3 linked regions of the Lewinella sp. 4G2 genome follow. The protein of the gene in region 3 binds, or shares a complex with, the protein of the main gene of each other region. Links are inferred from orthologs where the notes say so. Each region holds a gene or a part of one and is shown on either strand. Other genes may lie near its edges. The genes, in order: scpB, smc and A3850_RS03505.

What was found.
Region 1: A3850_RS03505 (region 3) and scpB share a complex: the UniProt entries of both Bacillus subtilis proteins name them as parts of the cohesin-like complex. The link is inferred for Lewinella sp. 4G2 from one-to-one orthologs.
Region 2: the proteins of A3850_RS03505 (region 3) and smc are in contact, whole or in part, in a crystal structure (PDB 3ZGX), measured with the Bacillus subtilis proteins. The link is inferred for Lewinella sp. 4G2 from one-to-one orthologs.

What each region holds. Positions count from the first base shown.
Region 1 is NZ_LVWJ02000019.1:407,077-416,568, reverse strand. Bases 2,466-5,356 are described here. They hold scpB (SMC-Scp complex subunit ScpB), read right to left. Parts: upstream 4,246-5,356; coding sequence 3,685-4,245; downstream 2,466-3,684. Other genes in these bases: A3850_RS18705 (DUF697 domain-containing protein), read right to left, coding at 4,364-5,161; A3850_RS18715 (DUF2480 family protein), read right to left, coding at 3,044-3,559; A3850_RS18720 (type IX secretion system membrane protein PorP/SprF), read right to left, coding at 2,466-2,908. Also shown: A3850_RS18725 (OmpA family protein), read right to left, coding at 1-1,594; more of A3850_RS18720, read right to left, coding at 1,745-2,465; tRNA (adenosine(37)-N6)-threonylcarbamoyltransferase complex transferase subunit TsaD, read left to right, coding at 5,389-6,381; A3850_RS18695 (DMT family transporter), read left to right, coding at 6,538-7,410; A3850_RS18690 (alpha-L-rhamnosidase C-terminal domain-containing protein), read left to right, coding at 7,479-9,492. UniProt on the Bacillus subtilis protein: Participates in chromosomal partition during cell division. May act via the formation of a condensin-like complex containing Smc and ScpA that pull DNA away from mid-cell into both cell halves.
Region 2 is NZ_LVWJ02000014.1:2,899,285-2,910,012, reverse strand. The notes cover bases 4,380-8,506. They hold smc (chromosome segregation protein SMC), read right to left. Parts: upstream 8,141-8,506; coding sequence 4,580-8,140; downstream 4,380-4,579. Other genes in these bases: A3850_RS12115 (uridine kinase), read left to right, coding at 8,315-8,506. In the rest of the region: A3850_RS12125 (T9SS type A sorting domain-containing protein), read right to left, coding at 1-4,331; more of A3850_RS12115, read left to right, coding at 8,507-8,929; A3850_RS12110 (alpha/beta hydrolase-fold protein), read right to left, coding at 9,091-9,792; rpmI (50S ribosomal protein L35), read left to right, coding at 10,098-10,292; rplT (50S ribosomal protein L20), read left to right, coding at 10,408-10,728. UniProt on the Bacillus subtilis protein: Required for chromosome condensation and partitioning.
Region 3 is NZ_LVWJ02000014.1:479,335-488,255, reverse strand. What follows is about bases 76-3,021. They hold A3850_RS03505 (ScpA family protein), read right to left. Parts: upstream 1,958-3,021; coding sequence 1,193-1,957; downstream 76-1,192. Other genes in these bases: A3850_RS03500 (GAF domain-containing protein), read right to left, coding at 2,167-2,688; A3850_RS03510 (penicillin-binding transpeptidase domain-containing protein), read left to right, coding at 284-1,117; A3850_RS03515 (DUF1304 domain-containing protein), read right to left, coding at 76-217. Also shown: more of A3850_RS03515, read right to left, coding at 1-75; A3850_RS03495 (DUF2911 domain-containing protein), read right to left, coding at 3,089-3,928; A3850_RS03490 (immunoglobulin-like domain-containing protein), read left to right, coding at 4,307-7,486; A3850_RS03485 (aminopeptidase), read left to right, coding at 7,711-8,838. UniProt on the Bacillus subtilis protein: Participates in chromosomal partition during cell division. May act via the formation of a condensin-like complex containing Smc and ScpB that pull DNA away from mid-cell into both cell halves.

The sequences.
Region 1 (9,492 bases), on a different replicon or contig from region 3:
GCTTCAGGAAGAAGATGTGCTGGATCTCTTTGGATTCCGTCAGCCCCAGCGTGTTGATCTCCACGGTTTCGGGGAAGTAGCCCTGAGAGGTCGCCGTTACGGAGTACTCGGTCTCCAACTCCAAACCGAAGTCGTAGCGGTTTCCGTCGTCGCGGGTCTTTTGCTGGCCGAGGCCATCGTCGCTGCCGTTCCGGGTGGGTTGGAGTTTCACCTGGCCTACCGTCAGTGGCTCTTTGGCTTCGTTGAAAACGCCGACCACCAGGTCCGCAAAGATCTCCGCTACCTGGAAGCCATAGATATCGTCACAGCAAGTCTTGCTCTTCACTGACCGGCCGCCTTCGCGGTTGGAGGTCATGAAACCAATGAGGCCATCGCCGTATACACTTAAAGATTTATCATCTACGGTACTGTTGAAGCCCGTGCCCATGTTCTCGGGCTTTGTCCAGCTATTACCGGTCCAGGCGCTGAAGAAAAGGTCCTTACCACCCATCGTGGGCCGGCCGTCGGTGGACCAATACAGCGTACCGTCGAAGTAAAACGGCGTGATGTCGTCACCGATCGTATTGATTTCTTCCCCCAGATTGATGGGGTTGCCGAAACGGCCTTCGCCTTCGTAGGTAGCGTAGTAAATATCCAGGCCACCGAAGCCGCCGTCCATATCGGAGACGAAGAAGATGACTTCCTTACCAAACAGCTCACCGGCGGCGGGTTGCAGGGCGAGGTGTTTATTGCTGTTGATGCCCCCGACAGGGTTGCCGCTCTTCCAGCCATCGTCCTCCACGTCGCTGACGTAGATCTTGGCCTCGGCGATGCGATTACTCTCCATCCGCAGGCGGTTGAAGTACATCCGGCGGCCGTCGATGCTCAGGGCGGGGTTGGCGGTTTGCACGCCGGGGCGGTTCACTTCCTTGCCGAGGGCTTCGGGTTTGCCCCATTCCCCCTTTTCGCTTTTAGTGGAGCGGAAGATGCGGCTGTAGCTGTCTTCTTCGCCGTCCTGCACCACTTCGCTGCTGCTTTTCCAGGTGGAGTAGTACAGCGTATTGCCATCGGCCGTCAGCACGGGGGAGTACTCGCTGAAGGCGCCGTTCACGCTTTTGCCCAGGATTTCCAGGGCTACTTCACTCGTCTCCTGCGGGGCGTCGCGGTAGAGGCGGATGCCTTCGAGTTCGAGGTTGGCGAATTCAGCCATTCGCTCGTCGGTGTTGTGCATCAGGAAGGTTTCGAAGTAGGTCCGCGCGTCGTCGTACTGCCCGTCCATTTTCAATGCCTGTCCGTAGTAGAAACGGTGTTCGTTGTAGGTCGTGTCGCTGGCTTCCATGCGCCTAAACACCTGTTTGTAGCCGCGCGTGGCCGAAGCGATGTCGCGCAGTTTCAGATTGATGAGCGCCTTGATGGGGATGATGGCGTCGTCGTCCGTTTCGTCGTAGAGTTTGTCGTAGTTCTCCAGGGCAACGTACCAGTTCTGGTTGGCGTAGGCGGAGTCTGCCGCCAGTTGCAGTTGTTCCACGTTGGAGGTGCCGGCCAGGGGCTGGGCGGCCAGTTCGGCGGCGCAGATTCCGGAAAGCAACAGCAGGGCGGAAAAGAAATATCTCATATTCGTAAGTAGATAACCGAGTAGCAACGGGAAATGTATAACGCAGCGGGCGCTGCCGCAGGTGCCAGGCAAGTAGGTAAAATCCCCCGCCGGCCGACATTGGGGCCAAGCTTAAAGCTGAGGGACTACGCACTCAGGCGAAAGATGAGCCTAAATATCCGGGCAAAGGATGGTCGGGACGACCTCCGGTTTCTTGTAGATGTTGAAGATGTACTGGGCCGAGATCTCAAAAGCTCCCTGGTAGTTGGTCACTTGCCGGGAGTTGGAGTTTACCGTCAGGTCGTAGCTGATGGCCGTCTTGATCTGTTCAAAGTCTAACCCGAACAGTAATTGAGCCGCATCGCCCGTCCGGTAACCCACGCCGAGGCGAAGGTCCAGGTCCTTACGCAAATTCCGCTGCCCCCAAACCTGGGCACTCACGAAACTGGACCGGCTGGATTGCAGGAAGACGGCCGTCGGCTGGAGGCGCCACTTCTCGCTCATCTCCAGGTCCAAGCGCGCGTGGGCGTGGATGGCCGGTTTGCGTTCCCTTAGCTCCCGCGGTCCATTGCCGGGGTTAATCGGGTTCATCCCCATCGAATCAGGCGGGTTGGTGACGCCTTCCCGCATGAAAATGGGCCGCCGCTCGGGGCTGGTCAGGTGGAGCATGGTGACGCCACCTTCAAAGACGTTTTCCTTCTTCTTATCGAGGAGGAGCTTCAGCTTGAGGCCAACGTTGAGATCATTAACGCTGCGGTTGTTGTTGCCCTGGCCGCTGCCGCCGCTGCCCATATTGTTACCAGTCGGCTGGAACTCGTTGAAACCCTCCGTTTGGAAGCCGGGTGCACTGGCGATGTTACCCTCCTGATCGAGGACGCCCGCAAATTCCCCGCCGTAGGAAATGGAACCGTACTGGGCGCCGAGCGTCAGGATGTTGGTCCGCTTCTTATCCAGACTCAAATGATAGGCCGCACTGAAACCAAAGAAGTTCTCGGTGATGTCCGCGTTGACGGGGCTCTCATCCGTATCATTCATCCCGTTAAAGGGTTGCTTACTGTTCACCAGGCTTAGTCCTACACCAATCCAGTCCTGCTTACGCAGCGCGAATGGTAATGGCGCATCCAAATAGGCCGTCGGTGACTGAATTCCGTTGATGCTGTACCATTGCCCGCGGTAGATCCCACCCACTCGCACGGAACCTGCGAAAGCGCCCGTATTAGCGGCGTTCAGCCAGAGTGGCGCCATGTCGTGGAGGGTGTAAAGATTGTCCTGCGCGCGCAGGCCGGTGGCGAAAACCAGGGCAAAACAGAAGGGCAATAAGCGGTGTAAACGCATAAAGGAGCGGGTTAAGGGATCATGGCCACCCACCAGAAAACCGGCGCGGCGAACGGCAAGATACTACTTAACTATGAGTATAAAGGACGCGCCCGGGCCTCGGTGGGCCACCCTAAGCAGCGCAAAAACGACCCGCTACTTCTTCCGCGGCTTTTTGAAAACGGGGACGGTCGAACACGGCTCCCCGAACATCAACGATTTCACGTGGGGTTGCAGGTGTTTGGTGACGTCCAGGTAGGCCGAAGCCGGCACCGCCCGGTCGCCACACCCCTTAATAACGACCCGCTTATCGGCAAAGTCGGCGACATTTAATTGCTGGATTACCCCCCGGAAATGCTGCCGTAAGTACGCCTCTTCGGTGCCCTGGTAAATATCCGCCGCAAAGGGCGCCGCAGCAGCCGCCACCAGCATGTAGGCCCAGTTGGGGATGATGGCATCCGCCGAACAAAAGACCAACAAGGTCTTCCCGGCGTACTGGCTGAAGTCGTGCTCCTTCACCGCCGCCCGAAAATCCTTCTCCTTCAGGATGAGCCCCATAAAGAGATAGTCCTTGAGGTCAAACGTGGCAAAGCCGGCGGTGGGCCAGTATTCCTCCAGCTTGAGGGTGATGAGACCGGAGGCGGCGACGCGGTTGGTGAGGGTTTCGGCCATGGGGTGGGGCGTTTTGGAGGAAACGGTATGGTTGGCCTGTGGGTTGAGTTGTTGGTCGGGTAGTACTTAGTCGGGTAGTGCCTGACTACGATACTACCCGACTACCCGACTACCCAACTACCCAACTATTCCACTACCTCCCCAATCTCACTCTCCGGCATCGAAAAGTCCTTCGGCGTCGGCAAATCCGCAATGGACTTGATGCCGAAGTAATCCAAAAACCGGTTCGTAACGCCATAGAGCAGTGGCTTCCCGACGGAATCGGCACGGCCAAGGATGGTGATGAGCTCTTTCTCCAGCAGTTTCTGCACGGCATAATCGCAACTCACCCCCCGGATCTTTTCTAATTCGGATTTGGTGACGGGCTGCTTGTAAGCAATGATGCTCAAGGATTCCAGCGCGGAACGGCTCAACTTCTTCTTGCTCTGCATCCGCAGGTGGGTACCGATCGTTTCGTGGTAGGCACCTTTGGACATGAAGCGGTAACCACCCGCTACCTCCACGATTTCAAAACTGTGGGCGTCGGAATCGTAGCGTTTGGCCAACTCGTCGAGGGCTTCCAGCATCACCTTCTGCGCGAAGCGGACGCCGAAGTTTTCGGTCAGGACGTCCTGCAATTCCTCCAGCGAAATCGGGGCGGGGGCGGCAAAGATGAGGGACTCGATGTGTTGGGCGAGGTACTGCATCGCGCAAAGATAGTTTCGAGTAGCAAGTTGCAAGTTGCAAGTGTCGAGTTCTCGCAACTCGCGACTCGATACTTGCAACTTATATACTCGCTACTTGCAACTCGAAACTCGCAACTTCCTAACTCAAGATCCGCTTCTTCATCACCTGGAATTCCTCTTCCGTAATGATGTTCTGCGCCTTCATCTCCGCCAGTTCCTTGATCTTCCGGATGGCCTCATCATTGATGGGCGCGGGACCGGGGGCGGTTGGGTCTTCCACCAGTGTGGTGGCTGCGGTAGCCTGGGGCGCGTCCGTACCGGCGAAGGTGGGGGCGTGAGGGTCGGGAACGGCCGTTTGCGTCGGGGGTGGGGTAGGGTTGGTGCCCGGCGTGGGGGGAGGCGTAGCCGTAGCGGTGGCTTCTTCTTCCTTCCAGTCCTTGGCTACTTTTTTGCCTTTCTCGAAGCTCTCTTTGTAAAGCTTCTTTAAGCGGTCGGTATCAAAATCCAGGAAGGTACCACCGTGGGCAAAGTGCTGCTTGAAGACCTCACCCAAAGCGTAAGTACTCGCGCCGTTAATGATGGCCGTAGTAATGCCACCAACGACGGTGCCAATGCCAGGAATCACCTTGATCAGGCTTCGCGCGCCGGCTCTCGCCATCGTGGAAGTCGTCAGGGAAGAGACGATCGCCTTACCCTGGGTTTCCGCAAAGTCAATATCGTATACCCGGCAGAGTTGGCGGATCATGTCGAGCTGCAGGGCTGAGACGGCAAACACGTCCGCAATTGGAAGGGGGATGATGTAACTGGCCCCCATGCTCCAGATCACGTGGTTTCGGATGACAGTTTCGGCGTGGCGGTTCTTGTCCGTATTGCTGTTCGGATTCATGATCGAGTCTTTTAGCTGTTGCTTGACGTACTTGGTGATTTTCTTGCGCATACAGAGTAGTAACGCGCAGCGGGGAAGTGAGGTTATTTGGGAGGGTGTAAAATGCCTGGTTTATCTACGAACTACCCAATTCATTAGACGAAGGCTGCGCGTTAGAGTCTATAGTCTGTAGTCTATAGTGGCCCCGACTAAAGACTACAGACTACAGACTACAGACTACAGACTACAGACTACAGACTACAGACTGTAGACTACAGACTATAAACTACCTTCGCCACATGCCCACTATCCTAGCCCTCGAATCCAGCTGCGACGATACTTCCGCGGCCATTGTCCGTGATGGGGAAGTGCTATCCAACGTCACCGCTACCCAGGCCATTCACGTGGAGTACGGGGGGGTGGTGCCGGAGCACGCCAGCCGCGCTCACCAGCGGAACATCGTGCCTACGGTGGCCGTCGCCCTCGAACGGGCTGGCGTTACTCCCGATTTGGTAGATGCAGTCGCCTTCACCCGGGGCCCCGGACTGATCGGTTCCCTCATGGTCGGCGTCAGTTTTGCGAAGGCCTTTGCCTTGGCGCGGGACCTGCCTCTCATCGAGGTGGACCACATGAAAGCTCACGTCCTGGCTCACTTTGCGGAGGACCCCAAGCCGGCCTTCCCCTTTTTGTGCCTGACGGTTTCCGGAGGACATACCCAATTAGTGGTCGTACGGTCGGCCATGGACCAGGAGGTCATTGGCCGGACGGTCGACGATGCCGCCGGGGAGGCCTTTGATAAGACGGGAAAGATGCTGGGCCTCGACTATCCCGCCGGCCCCCAGATCGATAAACTGGCCGGGGAGGGGGAACCTTCCATCCCCTTCGCCGAGCCCGATCCCGGAGGGTTGGACTTTTCCTTCAGCGGCCTCAAAACCAGCGTGCTGTACACGTTGCAAAAGAAATTGAAGACTGATCCCCAGTTCGTGAAGGAAAACCTGCCCGATATCTGTGCTTCCATCCAGCACGTCATCGTGTCCGTTCTGTTGCGGAAGGTCCAGCTTGCCGTGGCCCAAACGGGTTTGACGCGCGTAGCCCTGGCCGGGGGCGTCAGTGCCAATAGTGCCCTCCGCCAAGGCCTCACCGAGCTCGGGGAACGGGAAGGGTGGGAGACCTTCGTCCCCGCCATCCAGTACTGCACCGATAACGCGGCGATGATCGGCGTTACGGCGACCTTTAAATATGCTGCCGGGGAATTTGTCGGGCACGAGGTGGCGCCAAGTGCGCGTTTGTAGGCAGTTCCCCAACTCCTCGAAGCCACTTTTGGCCCTGCTTTTCTTTTTTGATCTTTGCGTTGCTCCTTGGCGGTTCCCCGTGGGAGTGCACTTTGATTATTTATTCAATTAGGCCCCATCAAATCCACTCCTCCCAACGTCACCAACGCCTACGCGATGTTGCACCTGGCCGTCCTACTCTGGGGGGCGACCGGTATTATCGGAGACATCATTAACCTTTCGGCGCTGACGCTGGTGTGGTGGAGGGTACTGATTACTTCCGTTGCCCTGGCTCCTTTCGTAGGAGTCGCCAACCTGGTGCGTGACCTCGGTCGAAAGCAGGTGCTGATATTCACGGGTTTGGGGGTCCTGGTGGTCTTGCACTGGGTGACGTTCTACGGAGCCATAAAACTGGCCAACGCTTCCGTCGGACTCATCTGCCTGGCGACGACTTCCCTGTTCTCCAGCCTCGTTGAACCGTGGATCGTGAGGCGGAAATTCAACTGGTACGAAACATCCGTCGGCCTCCTCATCCTGCCGGGCATCTACCTGATCGCCGACGGGGTGGACCCATCAATGACCACCGGCGTGATCGTCGGGCTGGTTTCGGCCCTACTCGTGGCGGTCTTCACCTCCTACAATAAGAAGTACGTCGAACGCGCCGAACCGCTACAAATCGTCTTCCTTGAATTGGGAGCGGGGACGCTCTTCCTCACCCCCCTCTTACCCTTCTACGGCGGGCAGTTCTGGCCTTCCGCTACGGACTGGTTTTGGCTGGTGGCCCTCGCCCTGCTCTGCACCATTTTTACCAATTGGTTATTCCTCAAGGCCCTCCGTTCCCTTTCCGCCTTCGCGGCCAACCTGACGGTCAACCTGGAGGCAGTGTACGGGATCCTGCTGGCCTACTTCCTGTTGAACGATGCCGAAGAGTTGGAGCCCACCTTCTACGTCGGTACCGCCATTATCATCGTGGCCGTCTTCGGCTACGCGGCGGTCAAACGGATGTTGCGTCCCCCGCCACCGGAAGATTTGCCACTGGATCAGTTTTGACGGAGACCACGGGCAGTAGCCCTACCGTTCTACGCCTTCCTACCCCGCCAATCGCTTACATTAGGGCCATGCGTTTACTTTTCCTCTTTGGCTGCTTGCTGAGTTTCCTTCCATCCCTGACCGCCCAGACGTGGATCGCCGCCCGGGCCGCGGAGGATTCGCCAAATCTGTGGCAGGCCTTTCGCCACGACTTCAGCGTCAGTGCGGCGGAAATGGCGGAGTACCCCATTAAAATTGCGGCGGATTCCAAGTACTGGTTGTACGTCAACGGTAAACTCGTCGTCCGGGAGGGAGGCCTTAAGCGGGGGCCCTACCTTAATGCGTATTACGTTGATACTTTCGATTTAGCCGCCCATTTGTTGGAGGGGGAGAATACCATTGGGATTCTGCTGTGGTACTTCGGGAAGCAGAGCTTTTCCCATCAGTCCAGCGGCTTCCCCGGTTTTTGGTTGGACGGGCCATCCGCCATTCAGTCGTCGGCGGAGTGGCGGGGGATCATCCACCCGGCTTTCGGGGAGACGGGGCCACCGCGGCCCAATTACCGGCTGCCGGAATCCAACATCGCTTTCGACGCGACGAAGTACGACGACTTCTGGAAGGTTCCGGATTATGACGACTCTGCCTGGCCGCGGGTCCGGAGTTTGGAGGTCCACCCCTTTCCCCCGGCTGAACGGCCCTTCCCACTTACTTCGCACCAGCGTCAGCGCCAAATTGAACTGCCCGGCCACCGGGGCGAAACCCGACCGATCGCCCAGTGGAAGAATGGCCCGCTAGCCCAGTACAAAACGCCTTACCAACGTGGCGCCACGCAGACCTTCGATACCCTGAAACTGGCCCTACCTTACAATGCCCAGGTGACGCCCTACTTCCGCATCAAGGCCCCGGAAGCGGGCCTCCGTCTGGAAATCCTGACCGATAACTACCGCGGTGGCGGCCCGCCGAACGTGCGAACGGTGTACTACACGAAGGCTGGCGTACAGAGTTTCGAAACCCCGGGCTGGATGAACGGCCACGAGGTTTGGTACGTCCTCCCGGCCGGCATCGAGGTGTTCGACCTGGCCTACAGGGAGAGCGGATTCGCTACCGAATTCACGCCACTATTTAAGAGCAGTGACGCCGATCTCGACCTGCTCTGGAAGAAGGCCCAACGCACGCTCTACCTGACGATGCGGGATACCTACATGGATTGCCCCGACCGCGAACGCGCCCAGTGGTGGGGCGACGTCGTGAACGAACTCGGCGAAACCGTATACGCGCTGGACCGCCGGAGTGACGACCTCACCCGCAAGGCCATCCGCGAACTCATGCACTGGCAACGGAAGGATTCGACGATCTACAGCCCCGTCCCGGCCGGAAGTTGGGACCAGGAACTCCCCATGCAAATGCTCGCCAGCGTGAGCCACTACGGCATCTGGCACTACTACCACAATACGGGCGACCGCGACCTCATCTCCGAAGTGTACCCCGCCGTGAAACGCTACCTCGCCGTCTGGAAAACCCAGCCCGACGGCCTCGTCGTCCGCCGCAAGGGGGGCTGGACCTGGGGCGACTGGGGGAATAATAAGGATATGCCCATCCTCTTCAACGCCTGGTACTACCTTGCACTACGCGGCCTGGAGCAAATGGCTACCCTGGAGAACGACGCCACCACCGCCAGCGAAGCACGGACGAAAATGGAGCAGCTCAAAGCGGCCTTCAACCGGACCTACTGGAACGGGAGCAGCTACCGCAGCGCCGATTATAAAGGAGAAACCGATGAACGCGGACACGCCCTGGCTGTCGTCTCCGGCCTCGCCGATCCGACCAAGTATCCCGCCATCCTACAGGTTTTCCGCGAACAGGAACACGCCAGCCCCTACATGGAAAAGTACGTCCTCGAAGCCCTCTGCAAAATGGGGGAGGAGGAGTACGCCATCACCCGGATGAAAAAGCGCTTCCGCAAAATGATCGACAGCGAATACACAACCCTGTTCGAAGGGTGGGGCATTGGAAAAGAAGGTTACGGCGGTGGCACCTACAACCACGCCTGGAGCGGTGGCGCCCTCACGATCATGAACAAATACCTGGCCGGCGCCGTGGCCA
Region 2 (10,728 bases), 2.4 Mb from region 3 along the record:
GTACGCTGGAATTTAACCGTATTGGCACAAGTCTGGATGATGTTAGGGCTGTTCTCGAACGTCGTTGCGATCATGGAACAAGCAGCTTCATTGCTAGCGAGGGAGAACGTACGCTCACCCAACTGGAGGAAGGGGTAATCGTCCTCACCGGGTAGGAACTCGAGTGGGCTGGTGGCAGAACCACAAGCTTCGATTTCTACTACGGGCTGAATGTTGTTAGCGTTCAGGCTATCCAAAGTAGGACGGTCGAAAGAGATCGTGAAGGAAGTAACAACTTCTTCATCGGCACCTTCTTCGTCGGGGTTGAGCGGAGCACAACCGTCAGCTTCGTTGGCCCGGAAAGTACGGGTGATGATCGTCTGACCACAACCGTCGGGAGAAGAAGCAACTACATCAGACACACAAACCTCGATGGTTGAAGCACAACCATCCGTGAAGGTTGGGATGAGTGCGGTATCGGGCTCAACGTCGTCGAACATATCGGGGCTAAGGATGGACATCAACTCAGCGTCCATGGAGCCGGCGATGATTTCACCTTCGTTATCAACGAGGAAGCACTTGCTTACGGAAGCAGGAAGGGTGTTGATGTTATTAGCATCTACGTCTGCACAGAGCAGACCGCTGAGGATATCATCCGGCGTTTCTTCCAGTTCGATGGGCGTCTTGTCTTCGGCAGTAATGGTACCCCAGCAGGTTTCAAAGTCGAGACCCAGTAGGTTAGCAGTTGTAACGGTGAAGTCACTTACCGTGACGACGGACTGTACGCCACCGGTGACAAACCCGTCACCTTCAATACCGATAATGAGGGTATTGCCAGGCTCTACTTCAAGCTCGAAGTCTTCGCTGCCGGTGTCCGGGTCATCAGTGCCCGCATCGACGCTTTCGAATACAACATTGCCATTGAAATCAACGACAAGTACATCGGGAAGGATCTCTGATTCCAGGGAGTAATCAATCGTCATGGTCACGGTAGCCGTTTCCATGAATTGGTAGCTCACGCTGGGGTCATCGTCCGTTCCACCCATCGTTACGTCACCGGGTGACAGTAGGGTAATGGTTTCTTCAGTGAATTCAACGCTGCTGTTGGCGCCTTCCTCAATGGTCCAGAACTCCTCGGCGTAATCGCCAACGAAACCGGTAGCCGTCATGGTCGGGGAAGCAGTGGAGCGGATCATGTAGTCGTAAGTACCACAACCGTCAACGATGGGGCCGTTGCTGGTATCTCCGTCCATAACGATGATGTCGAAGCCGAATGCATCGAGACAGTTGGTATTGCCGCGAAGTACCTGGCTAGGTTCTACGATGAATGCACAGTCGTCGTTCAGCGTGACGTTCAGGCGAGCAATACAGGCGAGGTCGGGCTGTTCGAAGAGAACAATAACTTCGACGCTGTCGGTAGAAGTGTTACCACTAGCGTCAGTCGCCGTGATTACTACCGTCTGAGCGCCAATATCACCACAACCGAACGTTAGGGAGCGGTTGGCCGTAAGTACCGGAGCTGGGTCACAGTTGTCGGTGGCCGTAGCGAATTCAGTTACGTCAACTTCGTCCTCACCATCGTCGCTGAGAGTGATGGTTGGTGTCGTTACCGTGATGACCGGAGCGATGGAATCGGCAATGGTAATTACAGAGGTACAGGTAGAAGAGTTACCACTTTCATCGGTAACGGTAACAGTAACCGTGGAGTCACCAGCCTCTGCACAAGTAAGGGTCATTACGTCAGTGGCGAAGGTGAGGGCATCGACGGTGCAGTTGTCCGTAGAGCCGGCACCCAGGGCAGCAGCTGAATCGGCTACCGCAGCGTTGCCGTCGTCGTCCAACGTGATTACCAGGTCAGCACACACGGCGGTGGGTGCGGTAGTGTCAGCCACGTTAACCAGGATAGTACAAGTATCAATCTGATCACCAATCGTAGCGATAACCAAAATGGTAGTATCACCCAGGCCAACCATTTCACCAGCAGCAGGCTCCTGGGTGATGTTGTTGGCGTTCGTCATGACGGTACCCGTATAATCTTCGAGGGCAACCATACAGTCATCACCAACGGCGATGGAATCGGTAGGCTCGCCACATTCAAGGACGAGTTCGCCGAGGCAGAATTCACTAGTGTCCAGTACCGTAATGGTCTGGATACAAGTTCCAACGTTACCGGAAGCATCCGTGCCGATGAGCGTGATCCGAGCGGTACCGTTGGAGGCACAGCTGATGCTTAGGTCACCGTCCTGAGCGACAAGCACTTCGCCAGCGCAGTTTTCTACCACTTCTACGAACACGCTATCAGCCAGCATCATGCTATCCAACGTGCTATTGCCCATGTCATCCAAGTCTACGGTTACATCACGGCAGACTAAAATGGGAGCGATGGTGTCAATGATTTCTACGCTGACGACACAAGTCGATGGAGCGGGGTTGTTGGGGCTTACTGCCGTAACCGTTACGTCAAATGCAGTAGGCACAGCGGGGTCGAAGGCTAGCATGGTGCCAGCAACGGAATCCTGGGTGAAGGTAGCTTCGTCATCATCCGCGGTAACGTCACCGGTGATGTCTTCAATAGTGGCGGAACAATCGCTGTTTACGAAGATCGTATCGAGTGTGGGGCAGTCGAGGACAATCGCAGCTGGTGCGGGCTCGAAGGCTGAGATGGTAAAGGCACCATCACCGTTCTGACCAAATTCGTAAACGCGCAGGAGGATGGGCTCACCGGGCGTCAGACCGCCAAGCTCAAGGCGGGGGAAAGAGCCGGGGCCGTCATCATCATCACATTCGATTTGCGTGGCATCATCACAGGGGCCGGAGTAGGCCGTCATGGCGAAGTCGTTAGAACCGTCGCCACCATCAGCAACCTCTACGATGAGGGTATCACTGGTGGGCGTTACGGTGAAGAACACGTCGGCACCATCACCGAAGGTGCCACCACAAGTAGGGGCGGGCAGGTCCGATGGCGTATCGCTAATGTTATCAAAGGTGTCCGGAGAAGTGAAACCTTCAAACTCAACATTGAGCTCAATAGCGTCCACACAATCATCGTTCGCTGGTGGCGGGGGAGGCGTACCAATACAGACCGTAAAGTCTACCGTTTGGCCAGCCGTAGCCGTCCAGGTGTACACTTGGATCAGGTAGGTTTCGCCTACCGTCAGGCCAGTAAGATTGCTGGTATTCGGGTCACTACAATTTACCTGTACGGGAGCATCACAAGTGCCGCTCCACACAACGTGGTAAAGATCTGTGGTTGAACCATCAATGTCACCGAGGGTGATTCGGTGAGCTTCATTGGTTGCAACGAAGCTGAACCATACATCATCGTCTTCAGTACCGCCGCACGTGCCATTGCCCTGAGGAGATTGGGTAGCTGAGGTGATGGTACCGGGAGTAGTGGTACCACACTCAAAATCATCGTTAACGGTCACTGCTACTGCCGCATCACATTCGTCATTAGCGGGGGGCGGTGGAGGCGTTCCTACGCAGATATCAAAGGCAATGCTGCCCGTCGCAGACCAACTGTAGACCTGAACCAAGTACGTATCACCAACGGTAAGGCCAGAGAGACTGGACGTATTAGGGTCGCTACACTGCACCTGTACGGGAGCGTCACATGTACCGCTCCACACAATGTGGTAGAGATCAGTGCTCGTCGTACCGAAGGTAGCAGACGCGTTAGAGAGTTCAATGGTATGGCTTTCGGAAGTAGCTACGAAGCTGTACCATACATCGTCGTCAGCAGTACCACCACAGGTGCCGTTACCCTGCGCAGATTCGGTAGCAGACTCAGTAGAACCTGACGTGAAAACGGCGCAATCAAGGTCAGCATTTACGGTAAGCGCAACCGCAGCATCACACTCATCATTGGCGGGCACCGGGGCTGGGGCTGGAGGAGCGGAGATGGTAATGGTGAATTCACCGTCGTTCGTCCGTGTTTCGCCTGTGATCCAGTCAGCGACGTAGACAAAGTAGTTCGTGCCTACTTCCGTGTCGATCGTAGCTGTTTCTGGGTTTCCAGAATCGCGGCAAATGATGTTCGTCAGGTCATCACACGTGCCGGAACTGACGTTGATCTCAGCATCCCAACCTACCAGGTCGACGGTGATTACCACCTGGTCACCGGTACCGGCGAAGGTGTACCATACACCACGGCCGACGCTTGAACCAGAGTCGCACGTAGGCGCATCCGTTTGCGTAGACTCTACGGTCGTACCGTCAGTAGGTACGTCGAGCGCGATCAATACAGCGTCACCACACAAATCATTTGCGGGCTGGGCCAATAGGGGAAGCCCGCCGATAAGCAGCAGGCAGCAGAGAGCCGTCCGGCTCCACTGGGGTAAAAAATTCATCATGTAAGAGGATTCTAAAATGAGATTACTTGGAGGAAAACACTGGGCCCAAACATTTGACAGGTGTTTAGACCCCGCTAAGGTAGGTTAAACATCCTTTCAATGTTCGTTTGCGGACAATATTCGTCACGGTAATCAATCGCGGAATTATTATTTGCTTCCCGTTATCGTATTAACTCGGTGATTCCCATTTTTCCTTCCCCATTACCTGGCACCCGCGGCAGCGCCCAGAATCCAATAGCTCAGAACCACTAGACGGCGGAGAAAACCGAACTACCCTCTAGCTCAGTAAACTGGACGGGCAACACCCCACTACCCTGCTGCTCGTTGGTGTAAACGCCATAAATGGTGTCCACGGCTTCCATCGTGAGCTTGTTGTGAGTGACGATGATGAACTGGCTCTCCTTCGAGAATTTCTTGATAATGCGGTTGAATTTGGAAATATTGGCATCATCGAGCGGCGCGTCCACCTCGTCGAAAATACAGAAGGGCGCCGGCTTGAGGAGGTAGAGCGCAAAGAGTAGCGCCGTGGCCGTAAGCGTCTTTTCCCCGCCAGAAAGTTGGCTGATGGTCGTGGGCCGCTTGCCCTTGGGCTTGGCGATGATCTCGATCTTGGACTCCAGCGGGTCCTCCGGCGTTTCGAGGATGAGGTCACAATTATCGTCCTCCGTGAAGAGGCTGCGGAAGACCTCGATGAAGTGATTGCGGACCTTTTCAAAGGACTCTAAAAACTGGACGGTAGCCGTCTCCTCGATCTCCTTGATCGTTTTGATCAGGGTCTGTTTGGCGCTGAGAATGTCGTCGCGCTGCCCCGAAATAGTCTCGTGGCGCTCCTTCATTTCGTCGTAGGCCTCGACGGCCATTGGGTTGATCTCGCCGTAGTTAGCGATGCGGGAGCGGAGGCGATCTACCTTCAATTCCAGGTCACCTTCCGAACCTACCCACTCGGGGATGTCCATCTCATTCAGGGCTTCCAGCTGCAGGTCGAATTCAATTTTGAGGCGTTCGGCAATACCGTTGATCTTGAACTTGACGTCCGTGAACTTTTCCTTTAGCTGGTTGACAAGAATCTGTCCATCCTGCCGGCGGCGGTTCTCCCGGCGAAGCTCGTCTTCCAGGTTATTGATGTGGGTGCGAGCAGCGAAGTATTCCTGCTCGACGGAATTCAGGGTAGTTTGGTAGTCCGTTCGGTTGGCGTACATCTGCTCGAGGTTGCGGGCGATGGTCTGCTCCTGCTCCTCGAATTGTCGGGATTCTTTGGCGAGTTTCTCCAGTTGATCCTTGTTGGAGGTTTCCTGGCGGCCTAGCTCCTGCAGGCGGTTCTGGCGGAACTGGACTTCTTGCTCCAGCGTCTGGACCTTATTCTGCTGGCGGATGTACTCGATGTTCTGCTGGTTGTAGGCACCCGAAGCTTCGGTCAGCTGCTCACTGAGTTGGCGGTAATTGCCATCCGTCCCGGCCAGCTGTTCGCGCAGTGCTTCCACGGCTGTTTGTGCCCCCGTCAGGTCTACCTCCAGCAGTTTGATGGCGTCCGTAGTAGCCTTCACTTGCTCGGCGAGCCGCTCGTTCTTGGTTTGGGTTTCGAGGAAGTAATTGGCGAAACTTTCCACCCGTGCCTTGAGGCCGGCGCGTTTTTGCTGTAGGCGACTGAGTTCGCGCTGCTTGTTCTGAATATCCTTATCCACCCGGCGTTGCCGCAGCTCGTTGAGGCGGTTGCGTTCGTTATATAAGGACTTGTCGACCTCCTTGCGTTCCGTTTCAGCCTGTTGGATCTGGCCTTCGAGTACTTCCAGGTTTTTCTTGCGGCCAATTTTTTTGCCTTCGAACAGGCCTACGGAACCACCCTTGACGGACATGCCCGTGTGCTGGAAGCGGCCGCTCTTGGTGATGACGCCGTAGTGGGCCTCGCTGGCCGGTGGCATTTCCGGGAACTCGTCTTTTTCGGAGATCACCGTGTAGCCGAGGAGCATGTCCATGAGTATACGGTACTTCGCGTCCACGCTTACTACCCCACTGGCCAGGCGAGTGCCGGCGGGCGCGGGTGGGTCGATGCCGTTGCGTGCGGGAATTTGGTCGAGGAGGAAGAAGTTGGCCTTTCCCTTCTGGCTCTTGGTCAGCAATTCAATGGCTTCCTTCGCTTCGGCGGCATCGTTTACGACGTAGTAGTTCAGGAGTGGCCCGAGGAAATTCTCGATCGCAACGCGGTAGTCTTCTTCCACCAGCAGCAGATCGCTGAGGAGTTGCGCTTCCGAGTTCCACTTCTTGCTCTGGCTGAGGAAGCGGATGGATTCGGGGAAGCCCTCCAGGCTATCGATCATGCTCTTAGTGAGCTTAAACTCGTTGCGGAAGCGATCCAGCTTACGGTTGATCTTTTGTTGTTCGCGCTGCAGGCGGTCGGTGGCCTCCTGGGCCTGGTCGAGTTGTTCCCGGCGTTCGGTTTCGGCGCGCTCGAGTTGCTCCAATTCCTGGAGGGCGGTTTTCTCTTCGGCCTCCAGTTCGGCGAGGGCGGCTTCGAGGCTTTCCTTTTCGCCCCGGCGGCCTTCCATCTCTCCTTCGTTGCGTTCGATCTGGCTGCGGTAGTTGGCGATCTGGTTGGCCTTGATGGCCCGTTGCTTTTCGAACTCGAAGATCTTGCGTTCCTCGGTCTGCTGTTCTTTGAGCCCTTCTTCCAGGCGGCCCTTAATGGACTGGTGGCCCTCACGGATTTCCGTTAGGGCGGCCTCGGCGGCATCAAGTGCTTGCTTGCGTTCGGCTTCCGTGACGCGCTCTTCCCCAATTTGGGTTTGCATGCGGGTGATCTGCTCCGAAAGATCCGTCAACTGATTACCGGCCGTGCTGATGTCCCGGTACAACTGTTCGCTCTGTTGCTTCACGAAGGTCTTGCGCTGGGCGAGCAATCTCTTCTCGTTCTCCAGGCCGCGGAGTTCATTGACCAGGGCATTGAGCATCTTCTGGCGCTCACCGAGTGCCTTCTCCTTATCGATGTGCTTGGCCTTCTCGGATTCAAGGGTGGCTTCGAGTTGGCGGATCTTTACGTCCACGTTGCGGTAGTCGTCCTCGGCGGTGGTGATCTGCCCCTTCAGCTCTCCGAAGCGTTTGCGCAGGGCACCCACCCGGGCCTGAGTAAGTTGCAGGCTAATGGATTTGTACTGGGCTTTGATCTCCAGGTAGCGACGTGCCCGCTTGGCCTGCTTTTCGAGGCTGACGAGGTTATTGTTGATCTCGTGCAGCAAGTCCTCTACCCGATCCAGGTCGCCCTCCGTATTCTTGAGTTTGTTGAGTGTCTCCTTCTTGCGCTGCTTGTACTTACTCACCCCGGCGGCCTGCTCGAACATGCGGCGGCGGGAGTTGTCCTTGTCGGCCAGGATATCGTCCACCATCCCCAGGGCAATGATCGCGTAGGAGTTGGACCCGATCCCGGTATCCAGTAATAAGGACCTGATATCCTTCAGCCGGCACTGCACGCCGTTGAGGCGGTACTCACTGTCGCCATTGCGGTAGAGCATCCGGGTGATCTGTACCGTGCCGTACTCCGTGGGCAGCAGCCCTTTGTCGTTATCGAAGGTCAGGCTTACGCTGGCGAGGTTACCGGCCTTCTTCTTTTTGGTGCCGTTGAAGATCACGGAACTCATCTTATCGAGGCGCAGTTCCTTACCCTTCTGCTCGCCGAGCACCCAGCGGATTGCGTCGACGATATTCGATTTACCCGAGCCATTCGGCCCCACGACCCCGATCACGTCCTTATCAAAGTTGATGATCGTCTGGTTGGCGAAGGACTTGAACCCCTTGATTTCGAGCTGGCGTAGGCGCATGACGGCGAAGGTAATTAGCGGTCCGGAAATCCGCGCTGAATTTCGGGTTAAGTGTGCACGCACTAAATATTTAGGGCGCTGCCGCGGGTGCGGAGTAAAGGGTGGTAAATAGGACTACCGAGCAGCTAAGGTGAATAGCTTCATTTTCCGGACCTAGTTCCTACCTTACGGCCCATGCAGAAACCCTTCATCATTGGCATCACCGGCGGGTCCGGATCGGGCAAGACCACCTTCATCAAACAACTGCGTGAAGGGCTGGACGAGGATCAGGTCTGCTACCTTAGTATGGATGACTACTATAAGCCCATCCACCTGCAGCGCAAGGACGATAATGGGATCGAAAATTTCGACATTCCCTGGTCCATCTACAAACGGGAATTCGTGCGGGATTTGTCCCTGCTCATGGAAGGAAAGACCGTCCACCGCCAGGAGTACGTCTTTAATAATGAGGTAGCTGAGCCGAAAACGCTGGTCTTCAAGCCGGCCCCGGTCATCATCGTGGAAGGCCTCTTCGTCTTCCACTACAAGAAACTACGGAAGATGATTGACCTACGGATCTTCCTCCACGCCAAGGATAACCTTAAAGTCGTCCGCCGCATCAAGCGCGACCGGGTAGAGCGGAATTACCCACTGGATGACGTCCTGTACCGCTACGAATTCCACGTGCTGCCCGCTTACGAAAAGTACCTATCCCCTTACAAGGAGAAGGCGGACATCATCGTGAATAATAATACGGACTTTGGGATGGGGCTGCGGGTGGTTCGGGCTTTTGTGGAGAGTCTTGTTTAGTCTACAGTCTGTAGTCTATAGTCTGTAGTTTGCAGTCATCGGACTTTAGATTCTTCAGGTGGCCCTTCACCCAAGCGTAGCGCAGTGAAGGGTTCCAGGAGCGGCCGGGCCTCGTTGGTCTACAGTCTGTAGTGGTGCTACTATAGACTAAAGACTGTAGACTATAGACTTTTCTTTTGCGCCAGCATCCACTCATAAAGCTCGTCGGTAGCATACGCTGGATCCCAGGCATTATGGGCGGTATTTTCGAAGACGGTGAATTTGGGTTTGACGGTCATCTTGCGCTGTAGGATCTCCAGCATATCTACGGATTCGGAGAGGTAGATGGACTGGTCCTGCGCACCGTGGAAAACCCAGATGGGGAGTTCAGGATCGATCCAGACATTATAGCTGTGGGGAACGGCTCCGCAGACGGGAGCGAGCGCGGCGAACCTGCCATTGTTGTGCATGGCCGTCATCCAGGCACCGAATCCGCCGCGGCTGAACCCGGTAATGTACTGGCGGTGCTCATCCACGCGGTGGTGGGCGATAAAATCGTCGAGCAAATGGGTTAGGGTGACGTGGTCCCAAAAACCAGCCACGAATCGGTTCTGGGGGGCGATGATGATGGCGGGCACCTTCCGGCCATTATCAATCTCCTTTGGCAAACCGGACTCGCGTACCCGTTGGAGATCTGAGCCACTGTTGCCACCTCCGTGAAGGAAAAGGATCACGGGCCAGTCGGCGGTATCCCGATCGTAACCTTCGGGGAAGTGGACGAGGTAGTGCATGGTGTCCAGGCCACGGTCCAGCATCCCGGGTTGCCACTGGGCTTGGAGGCATCCGATTGGAAGGAGTAAGAGGGTAAGGAGGAGGTTGCGCATGGTGCAAGGTAAATTTTTAGTCTGTAGTCTGGAGTTTAGAGTCTATAGTCTGTAGTCTGTAGTCTTCAGTCTTCAGTCTGTAGTCTTCAGTCTGTAGTCTATAGTCTTTAGTCTTTAGTCTGTAGTCACGCGACTTAGGTTCTCCAGGTGGCCTCGCATCCGAGCGCAGCGACAATGGGAGGTTCCTGGAGCGGCCGGGGATTTTTAGTCTGTAGTCTTCGAGATCGAAAGATTAGTGCTCGGGTTGTATTTGTTTGTCAGCGGGAGATTAATTACCTTTGCGCTCCATTTTAAAACTTGGTGCTATGCCTAAGATGAAAACGCACAGTAGTGCAAAAAAGCGTTTCAAGATTACCGGATCTGGTAAAGTGAAGCGTTTCCAGGCTTACACGTCGCACATGATGCGCAACAAGTCCAACAAAGCTAAGCTTCGTCTGCGTGACGCGGCGATGGTTTCTACGGCGGACGAGAAGCGAATCAAGCGTCTTCTTTGTAAGTAAGAAGAGGTTTCTCTTCTCCATCCTTCCCAGCGTCTTAGGGAGGGGTTCTATTTTCCACGAGAGTACGGGCCAAAAAGAACCACTCGGTCTCCGTACTGCACAAAAACAGAGCTTTATGCCACGTTCAGTAAATGCGGTTGCCAGCCGCGCGCGCCGCAAGCGCTACCTCAAAGCCGCCAAAGGATACTTTGGTGCACGTTCTAAAGTCTACACCGTAGCCAAGAACGCCGTTGAAAAAGGCCTTACCTACGCCTACCGCGACCGCCGCAATAAGAAGCGCGCTTTCCGCCGCCTGTGGATCGTACGTATCAACGCCGCCGCTCGCCAGAACGGTACTACCTACAGCCGCCTTATGCACGGTCTCGCTCAAGCGGGTAACCCATTGAACCGTAAGGTTCTGGCTGACTTGGCGATGAACCACCCAGCTGCGTTTACG
Region 3 (8,921 bases):
GATCACTGATCAGTAGGGACCAGACCAGGCCAGCCGCCAGGAAACCATTGTAGACACCTTGGTTCTGGGCCATTGCCTTTGTCTTAGGAAACAGGTCACGCGGGAGGGTTGAAAAGGCTTTTGGGCCAGACCGCTCCCAGGAAAACGACTCCATCCAGAAGATGTATACGTGGATGAGGGCAAGCAGGGCGATGACGATCTGAGCGAAGAGGGGCATAATGGTGATTGTTAAATGTCGTTTCTTGTTGGACCAAGAAACGATAATTATCCCTCGGCCATCCAGATGATCAGATTCATAGCTACCGGTTGCGTACTTGCCATCCTCCTTTGTGCCTATGGTATTTCCGTTGGGGAACCCTTGGACCGGGAATATCCACCAACTTACACGGAGCGCCGGGAGATGGCGGATTGGGACACCCTCTTCAGCGACCGTGACTTGATCGGAAGCGTCCTGCTCTACGACGCCGTTACCGATAGTCTTTTTTCCAATGACTTCGCTTGGAAGACAGCGGGAGCTTTGCCGGCCTCCACCTTCAAAATTGTGAACACCGCCATTGGCCTGGAGATGGGGCTGCTGGAGGACCGGAACACCATTTTTGAGTGGGATGGGACTACTCGCAACGTCGAATCCTGGAATAAGGATATGACCTTGGCCCAGGCCTACGCCCGCTCCTGCGTCCCCTGCTACCAGGGCCTCGCCCGGCGGATCGGCCCCGACTCCATGAACCACTACCTGGCTAAGCTGGACTACGGTGATTTCCGGGTCAGCGCTGACAGCATCGACCTGTTCTGGCTACTGGGCTCTGCCAGGATCACGCCACTGGAGCAAATTGAGTTCTTACGCCGAATCCACGAGGAAAAGCTGCCCCTTCAACCAGAAACCCTCTCCGAGTTAAAGGCCATCATGAAAAGATCGGACGGGGATGGCTACGATCTCTACGGCAAAACCGGCTGGTCCGTTGACGGCGGCCACAACAACGGTTGGTTCGTCGGCTACGCGGTGCAGGAAGGGCGGGTGCGGTACGTGGCGGTGAACGTTGAGCCCGTTGGGGAATTGGATCGGGAGCTTTTTCTGAAGAGCCGGGTGGAGATAGCTGTTAGTGTTTTAGTCGGGTAGTCGGGTAGTCAGGTAGTAGCGAAGTCGGGTAGTCACGCACTATGCTACTACCCGACTACCGTACTACCTGACTACTCACTCCTCCTCCCCACCCGGCAGCCCCAACCAAAAATTATTCACCCCCTCCCCGGGAATCAACGTGATCTCTCGCGCATTCAGTAATTCGAGTAGGCCGAGAAAGGTAACGATGGCGTGGATTCTCGTCTTGCAGGCCGCAAAGACATCCGTAAAACTGGGCCGGCTTTTGCCGAAGGTGATGCCGCCGACCATGGTCAGGATCCGCTCCTGCTGCTCCTCAATGGTGTGGCTGAATTGGGCAATCTCGTGGACGACGGGCCGGTTAGCCGCCTCTTCCATCTTCGTGAGCATCCGCTCGTAGGCCTTCAGGAGTTTGAAGAGGGTGACGGATTCGAGTTCCACGTCCACCAGGGCGCGGGTGGCAATTTGGGCGAGCTCGGAAGTGATGTTGCCCCGGTAGTTACGCATGCCGCGTTCGGTCTCCAGGCGGCGAAGCTCGTCCAGGACGGATTTGTACCGTTTGTACTCCAGTAGCCGGGCGACGAGCTCTTCGCGTGGGTCAATTTCGTTGCCCTCCTCATCCACGGGCTTACGGGGGATGAGCATCTTGGCCTTGATCCGGCAGAGCGTAGCGGCCACGAGAACGAATTCGCTGGCCAGGTCAATATCCATCGTCTGCGCCTCGTGGAGGTAAGCCAGAAAGTCGTTCGTCACCTGGCTGATGGGGATGTCGTAGATATCCAGCTCGTCCCGCTCAATGAAGAACAGCAGCAGGTCGAAGGGCCCTTCGAATTGGGGGAGTTTGATTTGGTAGGTAGCCAAGGGGGGAGTGGGGGGATTTAAGCTTTCGGGTTCCTATTCGTTGCGAGTAAAGGTAGTGAGTCTATAGTCTGTAGTCTATAGTAATTAGGCTCTCCAGGCGGCCCTACACCCAAGCGAAGCGCAGTGGAGGGTTCCTGGAGCGGCCGGGCGTTGATAGTCTATAGTCTGTAGTCTATAGTCAACTGCCCAGAGCCACTATAGACTACAGACTATAGACTGAAGACTGTTAGTATCCTTTCCAACCACCTCAAATCCACCCCATCAAAAGACGCCACCTCACTGCTGTCTACGTCAAAAACACCGAGGAGGGATCCATCCTTTCGCATCACCGGGAGCACGATCTCCGAACGGCTGTTGGGGTCACAGGCGATGTGCTCGGTCCCTTGCGCCAGGGCGTGGCAATCCCCCACAATTTTTGGCACCTGCGACAGCGCCACCGTGCCACAAACCCCGCGGCCAAACTTGATGTAGAGGCAACCGAGCGTACCCTGATACGGCCCGACCGTGAGCGTTTCGTCGCCGCGGTTCAGGTAGAAACCGACCCAGTAGTAATAGGGCAAATGGGTCTTCAGCAGGCAGTTGATGGTGACCATCTTGATGGTCTCATCCGTTTCGTCCCCGATCGTCGCTACGATTTGCTGGTGAGCGAGCGCGTAGGCAGCCTCCTTCTCCGCAGCGGAAAGATTTACGGACGGCTTGATGAAGTAAGGCATAGTGGCGCTGGCGGACATTTTTTGAGTATTGGAGTGGCGAGTATCGAGTTGCAAGTTGCGAGTTGCGAGTGGCGAGTGGCGAGTGGCAAGTATCGAGTTGCGAGTTTACGGAAATTAGAAGACGCTTCACCCGGCCCTTTCGTTCTCCCCAAGTGAGGAAGCGAAGCGACCGAATGAAGCGTCTAAAATCTAACTTCTAAAGTCTAACGTCTCTTTCCAAGTGAGGGAAGCGAAGCGACCGAATAAAGCGTCCAAAATCTAACTTCTAAAGTCTAACGTCTCTTTCCAAGTGAGGGAAGCGAAGCGACCGAATGAAGCGTCTAAAATCTAACTTCTAAAGTCTAACGTCTCTTTCCAAGTGAGGAAGCGAAGCAACCGAATGAAGCGTCCAAAATCTAACTTCTAAAGTCTAACGTCTCTAGAGCATCTTGAGCGATTTCTCGTTCATCCGCACGTAGTCCATATTCCCCGCCTCCTTGGCCTTGGCGAGGGACATTTCGAAACTCTTCTTGGCTTCTGACTTCATGCCGAGGCTTTCCTGGATGAGGCCCTGGCGGCGCAGCATCCAGAAGCGGGCGTTGTCGCCGGCCATCATGTTGGCTTTGGTGATCATTTCGAGGGCGGCCTTGTTGTCGCCGGTTTCGGCGGTGAAGGTGGCGGCGTTGTAGTAGTCGTTCATGCTCGGGCCGGCCATGACGCGCTTGATGTTGGCCTGTACGGCTTCCATAGCGTTGGTTTTGATGGGCAGCATGGCCATCGTCTGGTCCCACATCATATACATGTTGGCGCCGTCCATGGTGTACTCGTCGAACATGATGGTGAAGTTCTCGACTTTCGCGTCGCCCATTTTCATGCTCGTGGCCATGACTTTGGCGGCGGGGATCTTATCCACGTAGCTGTTCCAGCTGCCGCTTTCGTAGGGGAAAAACATGACTTCCCACTGGGCGGCCATCGGCTTGGTGAGCACGGCGTAGCTGCCGGCCTTTACTTCCTGCCCGCCGATCATGACGTCGTCGCTGACGGTCAGTTTCGTGGCGGCGTTAGCGCCGGTGCGCCATACTTCGCCGTAGGGCACGAGGCCGTCCGCGGCAAAGATCTTGCGGCCCTTCACGCCGGGGCGGCTGTATTCCACGTGCACGTCGGTGAGGCCGATGACGGTTTCCGTCTTCGCCTTCGGGCTGGCGGCGGGGGTGGTGATCTGAGCGGTAAGGCCAAGGGCCATGAAGGCCAACAGGAGGGTAAGTAGTTGCTTGCGCATAGTTTGGTTGGTTTGGTTGTGGCCGTGCTGGCCGGTAATTGACAAGGTATTTTGGGCGCCCCGACTGAGTGCGGGACTAACTTCGTGTCGCTGCCGCGGGTGCCAAGGAATGGGACCGGGAAGCAACCCGAAGGTAAGGACCTAAATGTATACCGTGTGGCTACAAGAATTGTTGTGAGCTTCACCCGTTGGGAGTTTATTAGGACGGTTCGCCCCACCAATTTGTCCATATTCAGGGGCTGAGTTGACTAATTCCTGCTTTCAATCGATTGCATCCGTACGTATGGTGAAAAAACAGTATTTGGCCTTCCCAGGCTCTTTCCTTTCGTCTATTTTGTGCCGCTTACCTATTTCAACAACAACCAAGACACTGTCGTCATGCATCGTTTTTCCTCTTTGGCCACCCTCGTGGTCTGTCTGCTAGCGTGCTTGTGCACCGGCCAACTCTCCGCCCAAACTTTCACGGGCGACGTTACTCTTTCCTCCAACGCCGACATCCAGGCCTTCGTGGATGGCAACAACGACCGCTACACCACGGTAGACGGTAACCTGACCCTCAACGGTGGCGTGCCGATGGCGGGCGGTGCCATCTCCGACCTCAATAACATTAAGGACTTGATCGAGGTGACGGGAACGATCTCCATCCTCGGCTGGACCAACGATAATCAGGGCTTCGTCTCCTGGGATAATCTGACGACCATCGGCGGTGACCTCATCGTGCGCGATGCCTCCGGCAGCCTTTCGCAGGTAAAGATGGAAAGCGTCACCTCCATCGGAGGCGGTGTGGAAGTCACGAACTCCGTTGGTAACGGCCAGTGGCAGGTCTCCCTAAATAACCTGGATGGCACCATCGACCGTCTTATCCTGACGGATAACATTGACGCTAGCCGGACGGGTGGCCTAAAGGACGTAAAGTTCTTCAACCTGGACCAAATCACCGGCCCCTTCACGGTAACCAATACCTTCCTTTCCAATAATCTTCAGTTGGGGGACCTCAACGTTTCCGGCGCCCTTACGGTGAGTAACAACCCCGAACTGACGCAACTGTCTCTGAATAATCTGAATACGATCTCCGGAGACTTCCTGGTTGAGCGTAATGCCAAGTTGCGGGAGATCACCTGTTTTCAGATCACTTCTACGAAGAACGTTACCATTCAGGATAGCCAACCGGAGCTTAACGTGATCAATTTTAAGGGGAAAACGAATTCCACGATCACTGGTAACCTGACCGTAACTAACAACGACCGCCCCAGTGGTTCGCGGCCATTCTTTAACTTCGATGGCATCGAATTCATTACCGGGAACGTCGCCTTTACGAACCAGAGCAAAGTGGCGGCCCAGATTGAAATGCAGAAACTATTTTCCGTAGGGGGCAACATGCTCTTCAACAACATTGCGCGCTCCATCCGTCTCGCCAGAAATGACCCCAGCTCAAATCTTACCGGTACGCTTACGCTGACCGATAATCCTTTCGAAGCCGGCCAGGAGATCAACTTCCGCACCCAAACGGGAGCAACTACTTTTGCAAATAATACCCATACCTCCGCTACCGGTCTGAAGTTTACCTGCCAGACTTGTGGCGATATCACCATTAGTGGCAACAATAATCTGGGGAGCATCTTCATGCAGAACACCCAAACCGTAGGTAACTACGTCCTGGCTGACAATCCGGAATTAGCAGTTATTCAATTTCCCGATATCCTAAATTTTGGTTCCTTCAGACTTTCCGGTAACCACCCCCTTTTCCGGGATCTGAACGTTAACTCCAATAACAATAACGTCCAGACCTTGGGCGTCAACATTGCTGGAGACCTATCGATCACGAGTCCTGGCACTGGTTTTACGGGGGCATCCGACGCCCTGAAGCTCTTTCTGGTGCGCAACATCGGCGGAGACCTGATCCTGGAAAATGCGACGCCAAATAACCCCTTCAACGTATTCTTCAACAGCCTCTCACTCGTAGGTGGCGACATTAGTATCAAAAACTTCGCGCGCAACGATATCCAACTCGGTAACTCCGGAGTGCTGGATTTTAACGGCAATATCACGCTGGAGGGGAACGAAATGGCGTCCCGCGCAATCATTCGGGCCAACTCCGCCAATTCTATCTCGATCACTTCTCCCAATGCGTTGGGCAACAACTTGGCCACGGTAGAATTCCCGGAACTGACGAGCGTCACCAATGGCATCACCCTCAACAATAACGCTGCGCTCACCACGCTAAAGATTCCTAAACTGGCGACCGTCGGTGGTCCGTTTACCCTCTCTGGCAACACAGCCCTGGCGACCGTAGACGTACCCTCCGACGGCGTGACGACCGGCGGCCTCGTACTTACTGACAACAGCAACCTGACTGGTGGGCTGGACCTGGAAGAGTTCACCCTGTCCAGCGGCGACCTCACCATCTCCGGCAACACCAACTTCAGCGCCTGTTGCTCCATTGACTGCGACCTGCAGGCTACTATCAACGACAACGGTGGCAGCGTAACCGTCTTCAACAATGCAGCGGGCTGTGCCAGCATCGTCGATATCGCCGAAACCTGCGAAACGGCCGAAGTAGTTTGTGGCGACGTCAGCGTCAATCTTTCTGACGGCGACGGGACGACCATTACCGTCGAAGCGACTTCCCTCGAAGACCAAAATGGCCCCCTCCTCACGGAATGCTTAGGCGATGACCTCGTCTACAGCTTCGACGCTGCTGGCACCCAGACCTCTCGCGACTTTTCTTGCGCTGACGCAGGTGCGAACGGGGTGAACGTTACGCTGTACGTCCGCGGACCAGCAGGAACGGCTGCCCTGGCTAGCTGCGCCACAACCGTAGTGGTAACGGACGACGTCCTGCCAGTCATCACCCTCAACGGGATGGCGATGATGGACGTGCCGCTGAACCAACCTTACACGGATGCCGGCGCGACCGTCGCTGATAACTGTACTTCCGGACTGACCGCCACCACCGCAGGTAGCGTGGACGTGACCACTCCCGGAACCTACACCCTCACCTTCACCGCAACGGACGACGCTAATAACGCCGCCACCCCCGTGGAGCGGGAAGTAACCGTCCTGGGCGCCGCCCTGAGCACGGACGCCGCTACGGTAGGTACCGACTTCGGCACCGTCAACCGGATGAGCGCCGACCCACGGCCGGTAAAGACCTACACGATCACGAACAGTGGTAACGTGGCGGGTAACAACCTCATGGTAACGTCCTCCAGCAGCGACTTTACTGTGAGCAATGTCAGTGCCAGCATGATTGGCGAAAACGGTACGGTTACCTTCGACGTCACCTTTGACCCGGCTACGGCAAACGGCAAAACCGGCACTGTCACCGTAGGCACGGACGATGGCGCGGAAGCCACCTTCAACGTCAGTGGTAACGGCGGTGAAGTACGCGTTTACCTCGAAGAAACGGGTCAGTACTACAGTTCCGTTCAGGATGCCATTGACGCAGCTACGGAAGCGACGACCATCTACATCCCCGCGGATATGTACGATGAGGATCTCGACTTCACGGGTAAGCAGCTGACGATCATCATCGGTACCTTCCAGCAGGGTATTTGATCACCTTAGTTTAGCTTAATCCGGAACTTTCCGGACTGCGGGAGTGCCCGCCCGACCCGTAGCGCAGCGCAGGGTGGGGCGGGCACTTTTATTTTGCAGTATCCAACTGGACAACCGGCATCCCTCTTTTCTCGTTCCTGAGCTTTGCACCTGCGGCAGCGCCCGCTCAGTTGGGGCGCTCAACTGTAAGTTTCGCACGCCCGGGTACCCAACTAACAACGACCATGACCAAAGAACAACTTACCGCTTACGCCGACCTCCTCGTAAACTACTGTGTAGAGTTACAGGCCGGCGAACGCCTCTACGTGAGCACGACGACCCTCGCCGCACCGCTGATTGGCGCCCTGCAGGAAGCCGTCCTGAAAGCCGGTGGTCACCTGGAATACGACCTTGCCGTGGAGGGTGGTGGCGCTGCCATCAGGGATTACGCCAGCCCCGAACAGGCGGGTTACGTGGGCGTGCTCTTCCGGGAAGCGATGGAGAATTTTGAGGCCTACATCAACATCCGGGCGCCCTTCAACCTGCGGCAGGAACCACCGGCCGAGGAATTGCGCAACGCCCGGCGGGAAGCGGTGAAGCCCTACTACGAAATGTACTTCGCCCGGACGGCCCGGCGCGGCGAACCCGGGGGGCTGAAACGCAACTCCTGCGTCTACCCCTGCCCGGCCCTCGCCGAGGAGGCCGGTATGAGCTTGGAGGAATACACCGACTTCGTGATGCAGGCCACCAAAGCCACGAGTACGGACCCGAAAGGCGCCTGGTTAGCCGTGCGGGAACGCCAGCAGACTGTCGTCGATAAACTCAATAGCTGTACCACCTTCCGCTACGTCAATGACCGGTCGGACATCACCTTCACCACCAACGGCCGCACGTGGATCAACAGCGACGGACAAACGAATATGCCCTCCGGCGAAGTCTATACCAGCCCGGAAGAGGACAGCGTGAACGGGAAGATCCACTTCGATTACCCGGCCATCAATAGCGGGAAGGTCGTCCGTGGCGTGACCCTCACCGTGAAGGATGGCTACATCGAAAGCTGGACAGCCGAAGAGGGCCAGGACGTGCTGGATGAGACCTTTAAGATCGAGGGCACCCGGCGCTTTGGGGAAGCGGCGATCGGGACGAATTACACCATTGACCGCTTCAGCAAAAACATCCTATTCGACGAGAAGATTGGCGGGACGGTCCACATGGCCATCGGCCAGAGTTACGCGCAGTGTGGCGGGAAGAACCAGTCCAGCGTGCACTGGGATATGATCGCCGACATGAAAAAAGGCGGCCAGATTTACGCGGATGGGGAATTAATTTACGTCGACGGTTTGTTTATCCCCGAATTGTGGCCGGCGGCGTAAACACTAAGCCGGATTAGGCAGTACGGAAGGTGAATTTGCCAGTGAGTACGCCCCGGTGAAACTTGAAAATGAGACAGGATAGC